DNA from 4 places in the Nitratidesulfovibrio sp. genome. Region 4 is predicted to be linked to each of the others. Evidence: predicted binding sites of a transcription regulator. Region 4 holds the regulator's gene; each other region holds the start of a gene.

Region 1 (3,932 bases), 180 kb from region 4:
ATCGACCACGACCGCGTGTCGGACCTGGCCCGCGAGCGCGTGGAGCAGACCGGCATCATCTTCATCGATGAAATCGACAAGATCGCCAGCGGCTCTGCCCAGAAAAGCTCCGATGTCTCGCGCGAAGGCGTGCAGCGCGACCTTCTGCCCATCGTGGAGGGCAGCGTGGTCAACACCAAGTATGGCATGGTGCGCACCGACCACGTGCTGTTCATCGCCGCCGGGGCATTCCACTTCAGCAAGCCCTCGGACCTGATTCCGGAACTCCAGGGGCGCTTTCCCCTGCGGGCGGAACTTTCCGCGCTGGGAAAGGACGACTTTCTGCGCATCCTCACCGAGCCGCACAACGCGCTTACCCGGCAGTACACCGCCCTGCTGCAGACGGAGGGCGTACACATCGAGTTCACCAACGACGCCCTGCGCGAAATCGCCGCCTTTGCAGAGGAAACCAACGCCCAGACCGAGAATATCGGGGCGCGGCGGCTGTACACCATCCTCGAGAAAATCCTGGCCGACCTTTCGTTCGAGGCGCCTGACCGCTCCGGCGACCGGGTAACCGTGGACAGCGACTACGTGCGCGCACACCTCGCCGACGTGCGCGCCAACAAGGATCTGAGCCGGTATATCCTGTAGCACCCGCTTCCAACGAAAACCCCGATTTTGAAACAGACCCCGGCCGCATGAACCCCAGCCGCTACCTCGCCGTAGCGCACCGCCCGCAGAGAGAGCCATGAGCCAGACCGAACAGGCCGCGTCCTGCTGCGCAGACCCCGCAGCCTACGCCAAGCTCCAGTCCAAGGTGCTCATCGAGTGCCTGCCCTACATGCGCCAGTTCCACGGGCAGACCGTGGTCATCAAGTACGGCGGCCACGCCATGAAGGACGAGGCACTGAAAAAGGCCTTCGCCCTCAACATCGCCCTCTTGAAGCAGGTGGGCATCAACCCGGTGGTGGTGCATGGCGGCGGCCCGCAGATAGGCCGCATGCTGGAGCAGTTGCACATCCAGTCGCAGTTTCGCGAGGGGCTGCGCGTCACCGACGACGCCACCATGGACGTGGTGGAAATGGTGCTGGTGGGCAAGGTCAACAAGGAGATCGTGAACCTGCTGAACCTCAGCGGGGTGAAGGCCGTGGGCCTTTCCGGCAAGGACGGCCAGCTCATCCGCGCCCGCAAGATGGAGATGATCGTCAACAGCGGCAACCACGCGCCGGAAATCATCGACCTCGGCAAGGTGGGCGAAGTCATGCGGGTGGAAACCACCCTGCTGCGTTCGCTGGAACGCGACAACTTCGTGCCGGTCATTGCGCCCGTGGGCGTTGACGAATACGGCGAGACCTACAACATCAACGCCGACGCCGTGGCCGGGGCCGTGGCGGCGGCACTGCGCGCCAAGCGCCTGCTGCTGCTCACCGACGTGGCGGGCATCCTGGACAAGCAGAAGGAACTGATCCGCTCGCTGACCACCCGCGAGGCCGTGGAACTGTTCACCGACGGCACCCTGACCGGCGGCATGATCCCCAAGGTGAAATGCTGCCTGGAGGCGCTGGAGGAAGGCGTGGAAAAGGCCATGATCGTGGATGGCCGGGTGGAGAACTGCATCCTGCTGGAACTGTTCACCGACAAGGGTATCAGTACCGAAATCGTGGGCGAACGCGGCATGCGCGCCGCCGTCAGCTGCGGCTGCCGCCGGTAGGGATTTCCGCCGCCCACCCCGCGCATCCTGTGGCTGGCGTCCCTTGCCGGACAGCCAACCGCCACCCGCACGTGTCACCTGCCAATGGCCGGAAGGAATCCCTTCCGGCCATTTCCGTTGCCGGGCCAGGCACTGGTCCGCCGTGCAGCGGGCATGCCTGCAGTACTCCGCCCTTGTGCCGCAACGCGCCGTCGCCGCGCCTCCTGCTTTCGCACCACCCCTGCCTGCGTCTGGCCGCGTCTGGCACGTTAGGGCCGCACCTGTAATGTCCGGTTGGCAACGCCGCACGCCCGGTTGGCAGCCGGAAAGCCCACTTTGCACCCCCCGCCGCCCTCCGTTCCGCACAACATGCCGCAGTTCCACATTGTTTCAAAAAGGAACAATCGTGGAACGCCTCTTGCTGATCAACAGTTATTATCGAGCGCGAGTGATCGCTCCTATTTCACCGGAGGAACAGCATGCAACGGATGAACAGAAGATCGGCCTTGAAGGCCCTGGGAGTGCTGGGCTGTGCGACGGGTTGCCTTGCCGGCGGCCTGATGCCGGGCGCAACCCCGTTCGTGAAACCTTCGGCGGGACCGGCGAATGCCATGGCCGCCGCAACCCCTGCAACCGCCGCTGGCACCACGGGCGGGCGCTTTGCCCAGAAGGACGCCCCCTTCTCGTGGAAGCCCCACGTCCTGGACCCCAAGGTCTGCGCACCCGTGGCCTATGACGGCTACTGGCACCAGGGGTACGGTTGCGGGTACGGGGTGTTCTACGCCATCGTGGGCATGATGGGCGAGCAGCACGGCGCGCCGTACAACCAGTTTCCCTTCACGATGCTGGAAGTAGGCAAAAGCGGCATTTCCGACTGGGGCACCATCTGCGGCGCACTGCTGGGCGCGGCCAGCGCCTTTGCGCTGTTCTGGGGCCGCAAGGACCGTGACCCCATGGTGGCCGAGCTGTTCCGCTGGTACGAGCAGACCGCCTTTCCCATGCATGATCCGGGCGCGGCGTTCAAGGGGGTGGCCGGGGCGCTGCCCACCAGCGTGAGCCACTCACCGCTGTGCCACGTGTCCGTTGGCCGGTGGTGCCAGGCCTCGGGCTTTGCGGAAAAGAGCACGGAACGCGGCGAGCGCTGCGCGCGCATCACCGCCGACGTGACCGTGCAGGCCATCGCCATCATGAACGCCAAGCAGGCGGGCACCTTTGCCGTGGCCCACGGCGACCCGGACTCGGTCACCTACTGCGGTGAATGCCACAACCCCGGCAAGCAATCGCCCCTGCTGAAAGGCAAGATGGACTGTACACCCTGCCATTCCGGCAGCCCGCATACGGCCGACAAGTTCAGGAACCATCCCTGACAGCCAACGCGCCCCGCATCACCGCACGCCGCACAACAAGGCATGACGACAACAACCGGCCAGACGGACCACAGTCCGCCTGGCCGGTTGCGCGTATCCGATCCTGCCCGTCCCCTCCTGTCCATCCAGCTCAATCCATCCCGTCCTGTGCATCCTGTCCTGTCCGCCCTGTCCTGTCCGCCCCGCCGGGACCTGCCCTGTCGTTGCTGCCGGGCCTGTCCGCAGTTCCCCGCGCGCCAAGTAATCATGCCCAGCGCATATCCGCCAAGCTAACATGGAAACGCATCCACATTCATCCGGCGCGGCATCGCCCGCCAAAGGAGCCCCCATGAGATACGCACTCCGCGCGGCATTTGCCCTGTTGCTCGTGGCTGCCCTGTGCACGCTGGCCAACGCCCAGTCCAAGGGCAGCAAGGACGAGGCCGTGGCCATGGTCAAAAAGGCCGTGGCCTACATCAAGGCCAACGGACGCGACAAGGCCTTTGCGGAAATCAGCAACACCCAGGGCATGTTCGTCGATCGCGACCTGTACGTGGTTGTCTACGACATGCAGGGCAACTGCCTTGCCCATGGCGCCAACGCCAAGCAGGTGGGCAAGAACCTGATGGAACTGCGCGACCCGGACGGCAAGTACTTCGTCAAGGAGCGCGTGGAGTTGGGGAAGGCCAGCACCTCTTTCTGGCAGAACTACAAGTTCTCCAATCCCCAAACCAAGCTCATCGAACCCAAAGCCATGTACATGGAACGCGTGGATGACCTGCTGGTGGGCTGCGGTGCGTATCAGTAAATCCGGACTCCGTGTACGCATGACGTCCGACGCCTGCTCGTAGCAGGCACCGGTTTTCCGCAGGGGGAAGCATGGGCATCGCGCGCATCGGCACCAAGATCGCAGG
Region 2 (3,932 bases), on a different contig from region 4:
CATGAAGCGGAACTGGGCCAGTTGGACGCGGCACGGGCACAGGCACTGGTGGCGCTTGCCGAGTACGAGAAGGTGACCACAGGTGCGCGGCCTTCCGAAAAGAGCGAGGCGCTGGCCCGGGTGCGGCGCACGCGCGCGGTCATGGAGCAGATGCAGCACGAGGCGGAACGACGCAGGCGTCTGGTCCGCCAGCGAACCATTTCCGCAGAAGAGGGGGAGCGCGCCTGGCTCGACCTGCGCGTGGCGCAGGAGCAGCATGAAGAGGCCTTGCAGCAGTATTCCCTTGTGGCGGATATGTTCCGCCGCGAAGACATCATCAAGGCCGAGCAGCAATTGGCGGCGGCCAATGCGAACGTGCGCGTGGCAGAGGCCGTGTTGCGCAAGACCGTGCTGCGCGCCCCGGTGGCGGGCAGGGTGTTGCGTGTGCATGGCGAGCCGGGCGAGGTGTTTTCCATCTTCGCGCCCGCCCCCGTCATCAGCATCGGCGACGTATCATCGCTCAACGTGCGCGTTGAGGTGGATGAACGGGACATCGGGCGCGTGCTGCTCGGCCAGTCCGCCTATGTCATGGCCGATGCCTTCGGTTCGTCGCGTTTCCAGGGCAAGGTGACGCGTATCGTGCTCAGCCTTACCCCCAAACGCCTTCGTACCGGCAATCCGGCAGAGCCGGTGGACCGCAGCGTGCTTGAAGTGCTGGTGACGCTGGACGCCCCCGGCCCCCTGTTGAGCGGGTTACGCATGGACGCCCACATCGACGCCAGCGCCGTGCCCCTGCCCGAATGATTTCCCGCTTATCTGCCCGGATTCGGCATGCGGAAAGGAAACCCGCGCCATGACACATCGTGTGCCTTCCGCGCCGCTTTCTGCCATGCTGCCCAGGATAGTTCCGTATCTCGCGTACATGGGTTTTGTCTTCGTGACGGAGGTCGCCGGGCTGCTGGGCCTGCCGGTGGCAGGTGCGTCAAGCCTGCTGTACCCGGTGAAGGCCGTCTGCGTTGCCGTGGCCCTGTGGGTATGCCTGCCCCGGTGCGGCGAGTTGCGCGTGGCGGACCTTGCACGCCTGCCGGACACGGTGTTCGCCGTGGCGGTCGGCGTTATCGTGTTCGTGGCATGGAGGTACCTCGACGTTCCGTGGGCACGCCTGGGCACGCCGGAACCGTTCGACCCCGATGCGTTGGGAGAGAAGGCGCGCACGGCGATGATCGGCATGCGTCTGTTCGGCGGTGGGGTGCTGGTGCCGCTGGCGGAGGAACTGTTCTGGCGTTCCTTTCTTATCCGCTACCTGCAGGGTGGCGATTTTCGTGATATCCGCCCTGGGCGGCTCCATGCGTTGTCGTTCGTGATCGTGGCGGTACTTTTCGGCCTGGAGCATCACCTTGTGGTGGCGGGTATGCTGGCAGGGGTTGCCTACAACGTCGTGTTGTACCGCACCGGCAGCGTGGCGCAGTGCGTGCTGTCGCATGCCGTGACCAACTCGTTGCTGGGGCTGTGGGTGCTGCTGACCGGAGCATGGACGTTCATGTAGTGTGGTGCCGGGACGCCCGGGAGTTCCGGTTTTTCCGGCAGGGGTGGAAGTAATGTCGAAGCAGGGCAGGGATGCATGCACCCCTGCCCTGCTTCGTTTGTATGTCCGCGCGGACCAGCAGGGGCGGTCCCCACGGTGGCCGTGCGCACGGTTATCCGGACGGCGGATGGGGAGTGCTGGAATGCCGGGAGCCGCAATGAAAGGAGCAGGGCCTGTTTCGGCCCTGCTCCCGCATGCTGGAGATGAAGTGGCTACAGTCTGGCGCGGCGCCGGGCCAGGCCGGCAAGGCCGATCAGGCCAAGGCCCATCAGGATGACCGAGGTCGGTTCCGGGGTAGGCAGGGCCGTGATGGAGACGAAGGTATCCTGGATGTTGAACAGGCCTTCCTCGGTGATCCAGCCCACTGCGCCTTCCGGCAGCCCGAGCAAGACGCGGTAGACTTCGGGGATCAGGCTGAAGGAGTTTTCGAAGCTGAACACGTAGTCGATTCCTTCGTAATGGAACGTTTCGGTGGTCGCTTCTGGGTTCAGCAGTACGAAGACGTCGTCTTCGGTGGCCGCATCGCCGTTGGTGGTCTCGAAGAAGGCGAATTCGAGCAGGGTGGAGAATACCGGCAACGTGACGCCACCCTCGGGCGTCAGGGTCAGAATGGCGCGCAGGATGCCCGATTCGAGTTGGATGGAGCCGCCGGTGATGACGTTGTTGTCATGGGTCAACTGCATGCCGAGTTCGTTGGGGCCATCAGTGATCAGGGTGCCGGACGTGGCGATAATGCCGATGGAGCTGACCGGGGCGTTGGGGGACAGCGAGTAGACCGGACCCGGGCCGGACCAGATGTAGTTGCCCCATGAAAGGCTGCTGTATCCTTCGACGGTTGCGGGCGGGTCCACCGGGATGCCCTGGTCGAAGCTGTACGTGAGCAGCTTGGCGCCGGTGCCGGTGATGCCCTGGGTCGGATTGTCGTAGTCGCCCGACGTGCCGACGGTTGTCTGCCAACTGACGAATGCGCCGTCGACCGTGTAGTCCCACGACGTGATGGGGCTTGCCGAGGCGCTTACGACCATCAGGGCCGTCAATATGAACGCACCGCAAAGGGGTATGAGCCTGCTCTTCATCATGCTGCTCCTTCTCGTAGATGAAATATCCCCGGACACGGGGAATGCCCTGTATAAGCAAGGGGCATTCCAAGACGGTACTTGCGTTTGTTGCCGGTGTATTATTGCAGCTTTCAAGGCAGGTCACATTGCGGAAGTGTTAAAGTGTCCGACAGGTGCGAAGGTTGTGCGAGCCATTGGCCCTGCGTGGCCGCCAAGGGGAGTGGAATGCGGCTGTCGGGCATGTGTCGCTTTTACCGACAGGTGTCGGAAATCGGCAAGGCGCAGGAGAAGGGCGACACGCGGGGAACGCGGGGGCTGGGTGCGTCAGGCCCGCATGATGCGGGCGAGGGGATGGCGGAATGTCCTGTTCCGGATGGGCCGGGCAAGCCCCACGCGGAACAGCATGAGCGGTGTCATGCCATCTGGGTGGGGCAGGGCGGAGCGGACAATGCCCCATGCCTTATCCAGCAACGCGGCATGGGTTGGTGAAAGGGTCTCCCGTTCGCCCAGCAGCAGCCGCAGGTTGAGCAGGGGCAGCGCTGCCAGGGGCTGCATGGCGTAGCCCATGTGCTCAAGGCCGCACCACACGCGTTGCCACGCCATGCCCGCCCGCAGCCATGCGGGGTCATCGGTTCCGTGGGCCAGCAGCAATGCGACTCCGCCGCTTTGCAGCACGCCGCGCGCGCTGTGCAACGGCATCAGCCTGCCGAGTCCCGTCATGTTGGCGACGTGCATGACGGCCCACGGCCTGATCAGGCGCAGGTATGCCTCGCCTGCAAACCCGGCATGCAGATTGCGCAACGGCAGGCCGTCGCCGTAAGGGCCGGTTTTCGGGGCGAAGCGGATGAACCGCATCAGGTGCTCGTGCATGTCGCGCCGTTCGACGCGCACCCTGTCGGCCAGATACACGGCGTGGGCCAGTCGGCGCAGTTGCCTGCGGTCCGTGGTCCATGCAAGGGCGGCGTCCCGGTTTTCGCCAGCCATGTGGTCCAGCCGTTCCCGCACCTCTTCCGGCACGGGGCGGGTGGCATACATGCGGCGATTGGTATGACGGCGCCAGAGCGCGGCATCCATGATCTCGTGAAAGGCTCCCCCCAGGGGGGTGCAGTGCAGCGTGGCGACAAGGTCGTTGTCGCCTTCGTCCGGAAAAATGTCGGGGGTCGTGTCAAGGCCAAGGCTGCCCGCAGCATACACGGCATTCTGCACGGCCGCCCCGCAAGCCAGAAGCGTTGCCACCTGTCTGTAGTTGAAGAACGACGTGTCCTCTGCGCGTGCGGCGTAGATGTGCAGGTCGGCCTCGTGCATGTGGA
Region 3 (3,932 bases), on a different contig from region 4:
CGCGTAAAAGCCGTTCACGCCCGCCTCGGTCAGCGCCTTCTTGGTCTGGTTCATCTTGTTCAGGCGCACTACGGCCATGATCTCCTTCATGCCGCGGCCTCCTCGACATCGGGTTCCTTCACGCCGGAGCTGATGGTGTAGACCTCTTCAACCGGGGTGACGAAGATCTTGCCGTCGCCGAAGGCGCCCTTGGCGCCCGTGCGGGCCGCTTCCATGATGGTGTCGATGACGAACTGCTTTTCGCTGGCCTTCACCACGCTGATCAGCAGGGTCTTCGGAATTTCGTCGTAGGTGATCTCGCCGATCTTGATGCCGCGCTGCTTGCCGCGCCCGGCCACAGACATCTTGGTCACGGCCGGGAAGCCTGCTGCCATGAGGGCGGCCAGCACGTCGTCGGATTTTTCGGGTCTCACGATGGCACGAACCATGATCATCATCGCCGTTCTCCTTCAGCTTGGGTGGCAGTCGTCTGTTGGGTTCTCATCAGGCCCGGACTAGGCTTCGAACAGGCCGTAATCCATCAGCAGCTTTTCCAGTTCCGCGATCTGGAGGGGCTTCGGCACCACGAACATCTTGTTTTCGTCGATGGCTTTCGCCAGATTGCGGTAGTGCTGGGCCTGACCGTGTTCGGGCGAGAACTCGATGACGGTCTGGCGGTGGATTTCGGCGCGCTGCACCTGGTTGTCGCGCGGGACGAAGTAGATCATCTGGGTGCCGATCTTGCGGGCCAGCTCCTCGATCATTTCCTTTTCGTTGTCCACGTTACGCGAGTTGCAGATAAGGCCGCCAAGGCGCACGGTGCCCGATTCGGCGTACTTCATGATGCCCTTGCAGATGTTGTTGGCCGCGTACATGGCCATCATCTCGCCGGAACACACGATGTAGATTTCCTCGGCCTTGCCGTCGCGGATGGGCATGGCGAAGCCGCCGCACACAACGTCGCCAAGCACGTCGTAGAACACGTAGTCCAGCTTCTGGTCTTCCTCGTAGGCGCCGAGGGATTCCAGCATGTTGATGGAGGTGATGATGCCGCGCCCCGCACAGCCCACGCCCGGTTCGGGACCGCCCGATTCCACGCAGAGGGTGGTGGAGTAGCCGGGCTTGCGGATATCATCGAGTTCCACGTCCTCGCCCTCGTCACGCAGGGTGTCGAGCACCGACTTCTGGGCCAGGCCGCCCAGCAGCAGACGGGTGGAGTCGGCCTTGGGGTCGCAGCCGACGACCATGACCTTGCGCCCCAGAGCTTCCGCGAGACCCGCGACGGTGTTCTGCGTGGTCGTGGACTTGCCGATGCCGCCCTTACCGTAGATGGCCACCTTTCTCATGATATCCTCCTGAAGATTCACGCCCGGCCTGGTGTTGGATTGGCCGGGGTGTGTTCGCCGTAACTGGCGTGCCCATGCAACGACACGCATAGGGCAAACCCCGTGCCAGTTCGCGAAATACAAATTAACACATTGAAATACCTGCATTTTACAGATCAAACGACTACTGCCGTACACGTCGTACGCTACACGTATGCAACTACCAATTTGTCGCATGCGACAAATCCGTTGCACCCGACATGTCCGGAACACGACGTGGGAAGTACGACAGGCAGGGTGGCGCGGCAAAACGGCAGGATTTGCGACGTGCGTGTACGGCGCGACGGGAAACACCGGCACGAAGGAATGCGTCGCCGTGTCAGCCATGCCGATCCGCAGGGGCACTAGGGGGTGCAGTGACATGCGGCCCGAACCCCCTATCGCCCAGCATGCGCACGGGGCCGACACACGGCGCGAGTAATCCGTGCCGTCTTGCGATGGGGTGCCCATTTGGCACTTACGACGCATGAATTTGGCACTGACGATGCATGCGATGATGCAACCGGTTCACGCGAGTCCGCCCCCCTCCTCCTCCACCGTCACCCGCGCGGTTCCAGCGCCAGTTCCTGTGAGGCCGGGGCGGCTCCGCCATTCTTCTCGGAGGCCGCATGCTGCTCGATACCACCTTGCGCGAAGGGGAACAGTCCTTCGGCACCTATCTGTCCATGACCGACCGCGAACGCATCCTGCGCGGCCTTGCCGCCGTGGGCGTGCCCGAGGCCGAGGTGGGCTGGGCCGGGCGCGACGACCTTGCGGACATGCTGGCCCTGGCGGCCCGCGTGGCCCCCGGCCTTGCCGCCGCCGCATGGTGCCGCTGCCGCCCCGAAGACCTGCGCGCCGCCGTGGCCTGCGGGGCGCGCCGGGTCTGCGTGGGGGTGCCCGTTTCCGATGCGCACCTGGCCCGGCGGCTGGGCCTTGGCAGGCCCGCCCTGCTCGACCAGCTGGCCGCCACGCTGGCCGAGGCGCGCATGCTGGGCATAGAGCACGTCACCGTGGGCATGGAAGATGCCTCGCGCGCGGACCGCTCCTTCGTGTTCGCCGTGGCGCGCCATGCCGCCGCGCACGGGGCGCACCGGGTGCGCCTGAGCGACACGGTGGGGCTGTACACCCCGCTGGAAGTGGCGGACATGGTGCGCGCGCTGCGCGCGGAACTGGAAGTCGCCCGGTTGGACGGCAGCGCCCCCCGCGCCCGCCGGGTGTCCATCGGCACCCACTTCCACAACGACTGCGGCATGGCCACGGCCAATGCCCTTACGGCCCTGGAGTGCGGGGCGGACTGCGCCGACGTTTCCGTACTGGGCCTTGGCGAACGGGCCGGGGTGGCCCGGCTGGAGGAACTGGCCGCCGCCCTGGTGGTGCGCGGCAGGGCCGCATTCGACCTTGCGCCCCTGCGGGGACTATGCGGTCACGTGGCCCAGGCCGCCTCGCTGTCCGTGCCGCGTCACTGGCCGGTTGCCGGGCGCGACATCTTTGCCGTGGAAAGCGGACTGCACGCCCACGGCGTACGGCGCGATCCCAGCCTGTTCGAACCCTTTCCGCCGGAACTGGTGGGCGGCAGCCGCCGGATGGGCGTAGGCCGCAAAAGCGGCGTCGCCGCCGTTGCCGCAGCACTGGCCGAACTTTCCATCCTGCCGCCGCCGGACCAACTGCCCGCCATCGTCGAGGCGGTGCGCGAACTTTCCGCCACCCTGCGCCGCCCGTTGACCCCGGCGGAACTTGGCGAACTGGCGGGCATTACCCGCAGCGAAAACGGTCCTTCCCCCGTACAGGCGGGCATCCGCCCCGATGGAGATGCCCTTGCTGTCCGGGACTCCGGCACACCTCTTTCCACCACGTCCCCGACCGCGAGCGCAGGCAACGGCACGCCCCGGCTGCCCCGCACTGGCGAAGCGGGTCGCGGACGCATACGGGAGGCATGACCATGCGCCTGTTCTGCACCACCTTGGCCGTAACCATGGCCTGCGCCATGCTGACGGCGCTTCTCCTCGGCCCGCTGCCCGCCTGACCGCGACCGAACACGGCAGCGCCGCGTCCACCAGGAGCGCGACAACGTCGTGGCGGCCCCGCGAACAACGGGCTCTGACACGGGGGCTGTCCGTTCCTTCCCGCGCGGAGGAGAACGGCAGCCCCTGTTCACGTTCACCAGTCCGGGCAGAACCCGGCAGCTTGCGCGTATCCGGGTGCGTCTGGCCGCATCTGGCCGCATCTGGCCGCGTCTGGCCGCGTCTGGCCACTTTCCCCGCACCGCCAAACAAAAAGAGCGGCCCTCCCCTTTCGGAAAGGACCGCCCACGCCAGGCAATGCTCGTGCCCCGCGTGCGGGGCATGTGTCTGGCCGCCCCGGCTACATGCCGAGGTAGGCCTTTTTCACGTCTTCGTTCACCAGCAGGTTGGCTGCCGTGTCTTCCAGGGTGATGCGCCCGGTTTCCATGACGTACGCGCGATGGGCGATCTTCAGGGCCTGGTTGGCGTTCTGCTCCACCAGGAACACCGTGGTGCCGTCGGCGTTGATCTTGCGGATGATGTCGAAGATCTGCTGGATGATGATGGGCGCGAGACCCAGCGAGGG
Region 4 (3,932 bases):
TCTTCTGGATGACCCGGCGCAGGTCGTGGATGGAATAGCTGGAGGTGTCCACCACGAAGTCGGCGGTTTCGCGCACCGGGGCAAGGCGCAGCCGCTCCTGATCAAGGGCCTGTTCCAGCCCCATGCCTTCGCTTTCCAGCGGGTGCGGGCGGCGGGTGGTGGCATAGCGCCGGTTTAGTACTGCGGGGTTGGCCTCTATGAACACCACGGCCGGGCGCACGCCCATGCCCTGCAAGCGTTCCAGGGTTTTTTCCAGATTGCGGACGAAGTTGCTTTCGCGCAGGTCCATGCCCAGCACCAACCCCTGATAGTGGGCCAGCGCCTCCCGGTTCAGGATGGTGACCATCTGCGGGGCAAGGGATGCGGGCAGGCCGTCCACCGTGAAGTAGCGCAGGTCTTCCAGCACGTTGAGTACCGTGCTCTTGCCCGCGCCGGACAACCCGGTGACGATGATGACGGGAAAGTTGGCGGTGACCACGGGGCTTCCCGCATCCGCAGCCTTGACGGGGGTGCCGGACGCGGCGCCGGAGGCTGTACCAGGTACGGCGACAGACGCCGCCGGAGCGGGGGGCGTATCGGACGGCGTGGCCTTTGTGGGCATGGCGGACTCCTCGGACGGCCCGTGCCGGGTGCCGTTTCAGGGGCGCGATGGGTGCGCGACAACTGCGAGTGGGAGGTGCGCGGTACGGTCAGGCAGTGGGGCGGTGGCCCCGCCCTGCTCCGTCGCTCCGGACCTGCCGCGCGTCAGGTGGTGCGCGTCACGTCGTACGCATGAGGGCCGTGAAGGCCTCGCCGTCCTGCGCGTCGATCATGGCGCGGCGGAACTGCGGATCCTTCAGCAGGCGGGAGATGTGGGCCAGGATGCGCAAATGCATGCCCGCCACCTGTTCCGGTGCCAGTACCAGGAAAAAGAGGTGACAGGGTTTCATGTCCAGCGCGTCGAAGTCGATGCCCGGCACGCTGCGCCCCACGGCCACCACGATGTCGTTGATGTTCACCAGCTTGCCGTGGGGTATGGCCACCCCGTCGCCGATGCCGGTGGTGCCCAGCGACTCGCGGTCCTGCAACACGCCCAGCGCAACGGCGGCATCCACTTCGGGATGCCGCCGCACCACGGCCTGCACGAGTTCCGCCAGCACCTCTTTCTTGGTGCTGGCGGAGAGCTCGGACAGGATCAGATCATCTTGAAGATACTCCGAAAGCCTCATGTATGGTGCCTAGACGACCGGATCGATAAGGCCGAAATCGCCGTTGCGACGCCGGTAGATGATGTTGACGCGTTCCACTTCGGCGTTCAGGAACACCAGGAACTCGTTGTCGCCCTGGTCAAGCTGCATGGCTGCCTCGTCCACGTGCATGGGCTTGGGGGCGAAGTGGTCGGTACCGGTGATGGTTCGCTCCTCGCCTTCGCCCACGGTGCCGAAGGTGAACACGTCAATGCCCTTGCCCAGCTTGCCCAACTTGTCGGACTGGACGGAACGGCGGCGGTCCTTCAGCTTTTCCATCTGCTTGCGCAGCTGGGATTCCAGCTTTTCCAGCACCAGGTCGATGGTGGCGTACATGTCTTCGGACTGTTCGACGGCGGAGAAGGTAAAGCCGTCGCCAGCCATCTGCACTTCCGCCTTGTGACGGAACTTGTCGACGGAAAGGTTCACCTGCATTTCCAGGGCGGATTTGCCGACGAACCGGCCAAGCTTTTCAAGACGACGGCGGGCGTACTTCTTCAGGTGGTCGGAGGGTTCGAAATTCTTGAAGGTGAAGGCGATGTTCATACGCTCCTCCTGTGGTGAGAGGGGGAAAGCGGCGCGCGGCACGCACGCTGGGTGCGGTTGCCGGGTGCGCCGCAGAAGACGGATGCCGCCACGCGCATGGTCTGGCGCGGGCCTCGGACCGTCAGAACAGCTCCTTCCGCTTGGAAGAGGAGGGAATGTCCATGGCAGTACGATACTTCGCAACGGTCCGGCGGGCAATATTGACTTTGAGCTGTTCCTTCAAAATTTCGCCGATGCGCTCGTCGCTCAGGGGGTCGTGCGGGTCTTCGCCGCTGATCAGCTTCTTGATCAGGGCCTTGACGCTTTCGGAACCCACCTGGCTGCCGTCGTCCAGATCCAGCGCGCTGTTGAAGAAAAACTTCAACTCCATGATGCCGTGCGGTGTGGCCACGTACTTGCTGGTGGTGATGCGGCTGACGGTGGATTCGTGCATGCCGATGTCGTCGGCGATATCCTTGAGGATGAGCGGTTTCAGGCGCGAAACCCCGTCCTCGAAAAAGCCGCGCTGATACTTCACGATGGATTCCACAACCTTGTACAGCGTGCGTTGGCGCTGGTACAGGCTCTTGATGAGCCACGAGGCAGAGCGCATCTTTTCCTGGAAATATTCGCGTTCGCCCGCGGATGCGGCCGCTGCGGCGGACCGCTCGTACATGGTGCTCAGTTGCAGGTGCGGCAGGCCGTCCTCGTTGAGCATGATGATGAAATCGTCGTCGTACTTGTAGACGTACACGTCGGGGCTGACGAACTGGGGGTCGCCGCCGCCGTAGCTGGCGCCGGGCATGGGGTCCAGGGTCTGGATGAGGTCCAGGTACTCCTTCAGGTCCTCCATGGTCAGGCGGAACTTGCGCAAGAGCGGCTTGTAGCGGCGCTTTTCCAGATCTTCCAGGTGGTCGCGCACCAGTTCCACAAGCACCCTGTCGCGCGTGTAGCCCAGCATCTCGATCTGCACCAGCAGGCATTCCTGCGCCGTGCGCGCGGACACTCCCACGGGGTCGAAGCGCTGCACGGCATGCAGCACGGGCTCCACCTCGGCTGGGGCCACGCCCGCCATTTCGGCGATGTCGTCCACCGTGGCATGCAGGTAGCCCGAGGAAGCGATGTTGCCGATGATCACCTCGCCGATGTCCTTCTGGCGCTCGGTAAGCGAGGACAGGCGCAACTGCCACATCAGGTGCCCTTCAAGCGAGGGCTTGGCGGCGTAGCGGGCCTCGAACGAGGTCATCTCCTCGGGCATTTCCGATTCGCGCACCGTGGACTGGCGGCTGGTGCTGGCAAAGTCGCCCAGGTAATCTTCCCAGTCGGCATCGCGTGCGATTTCGCGGTCGTAGGCAACGTCGGCAGCTGCGGTGGCGGCTTCGCGCGGGTCGGGCACCTCGACCTGGGGCGCCTCGTCCTGGGCTTCCTCCAGAAACGGGTTTTCCAGCATCTCCTGCTGCACCGTCTCGACAAGCTCCAGTCGCGAAAGCTGCAACAGCCGGATGGCCTGTTGCAGTTGCGGCGTCATCACCAGCTGCTGGGTGAGCTTGAGCTGTTGCCTGAGTTCCAATGCCATGCGTGGGCAACCCCTATGACCCTGCGTCGAGACCGTATGGCCCTGCGCCGGGATCCTGTAACCTTGCGTTGAGGCCGAACGAGATGACGACGCGACGAGGTGCGCGACGGCAAGCAAGAAACGGCCCACTGTGGAAATGTGTTCCCTTCCCCAAGAGGTTAGGGAAACCATGCCATAGAAGCAAGAAGTATGCAACCGCTGTCGCCAACACGTCGCAAACCATCGGCGGCCCCTTGCGCCCCCTGTCCGCAATCGCCTGTCGAAGGCGCTGCCTCCAACGGACACGGCGCCCCCGCAAATGCGGAAGGCGCCGTGAACATGGAAGGGGTGGCCCCTTGCGCATTTGCCTGGCAGGACGTGAAACCGGCAGTCGTTACAGCGAAAAGCCTTCGCCCAGATACACATCCCGCGCGCGCGGATTGTCCACGATATGAGCTGGGGTGCCTTCCAGTATCACCTCGCCCTGGTGCACCAGATAGGCCCTGTCGCAAATGTGCAGGGTTTCCCGCACGTTGTGGTCGGAAATGAGCACCCCGATGCCCCGGTTGCGCAGGCCGGTGATGAGCTGCTGGATGTCGTCCACGGCCAGCGGGTCGATGCCCGCG

Evidence for each region. Region 4 encodes sigma-54, which starts transcription at its own class of promoters, with help from an activator protein. Its sites were predicted from a motif close to CTGGCACGGNNNNTGCTT; they were not measured.
Region 1: a site for sigma-54 is predicted at 1,902-1,919, ahead of ABWO17_RS05130 (split-Soret cytochrome c). Genes of this name have one in related genera too.
Region 2: a site for sigma-54 is predicted at 2,696-2,713, ahead of ABWO17_RS09215 (THxN family PEP-CTERM protein). Genes of this name have one in related genera too.
Region 3: a site for sigma-54 is predicted at 1,417-1,434, ahead of nifH (nitrogenase iron protein). Genes of this name have one in related genera too.

Annotation. Positions count from the first base shown of each region.
Region 1 covers NZ_JBDXXH010000002.1:467,379-471,310, reverse strand. The annotation lists gene hslU (ATP-dependent protease ATPase subunit HslU) at 1-633, shown strand, start outside; gene argB (acetylglutamate kinase) at 731-1,693, shown strand; gene ABWO17_RS05130 (split-Soret cytochrome c) at 2,152-3,039, shown strand; gene ABWO17_RS05125 (cache domain-containing protein) at 3,368-3,826, shown strand; gene ABWO17_RS05120 (methyl-accepting chemotaxis protein) at 3,898-3,932, shown strand, end outside.
Region 2 covers NZ_JBDXXH010000004.1:204,017-207,948, forward strand. The annotation lists gene ABWO17_RS09205 (HlyD family secretion protein) at 1-783, shown strand, start outside; gene ABWO17_RS09210 (CAAX prenyl protease-related protein) at 833-1,525, shown strand; gene ABWO17_RS09215 (THxN family PEP-CTERM protein) at 1,777-2,640, opposite strand; gene ABWO17_RS09220 (N-acyl amino acid synthase FeeM domain-containing protein) at 2,947-3,932, opposite strand, start outside.
Region 3 covers NZ_JBDXXH010000003.1:268,640-272,571, reverse strand. The annotation lists gene ABWO17_RS07030 (P-II family nitrogen regulator) at 1-90, opposite strand, end outside; gene ABWO17_RS07025 (P-II family nitrogen regulator) at 87-437, opposite strand; gene nifH (nitrogenase iron protein) at 495-1,325, opposite strand; gene ABWO17_RS07015 (LeuA family protein) at 1,973-3,283, shown strand; gene ABWO17_RS07010 (ABC transporter ATP-binding protein) at 3,708-3,932, opposite strand, start outside.
Region 4 covers NZ_JBDXXH010000002.1:649,250-653,181, forward strand. The annotation lists gene rapZ (RNase adapter RapZ) at 1-478, opposite strand, end outside; gene ABWO17_RS05855 (PTS sugar transporter subunit IIA) at 759-1,208, opposite strand; gene hpf (ribosome hibernation-promoting factor, HPF/YfiA family) at 1,218-1,772, opposite strand; gene rpoN (RNA polymerase factor sigma-54) at 1,894-3,327, opposite strand; gene lptB (LPS export ABC transporter ATP-binding protein) at 3,701-3,932, opposite strand, start outside.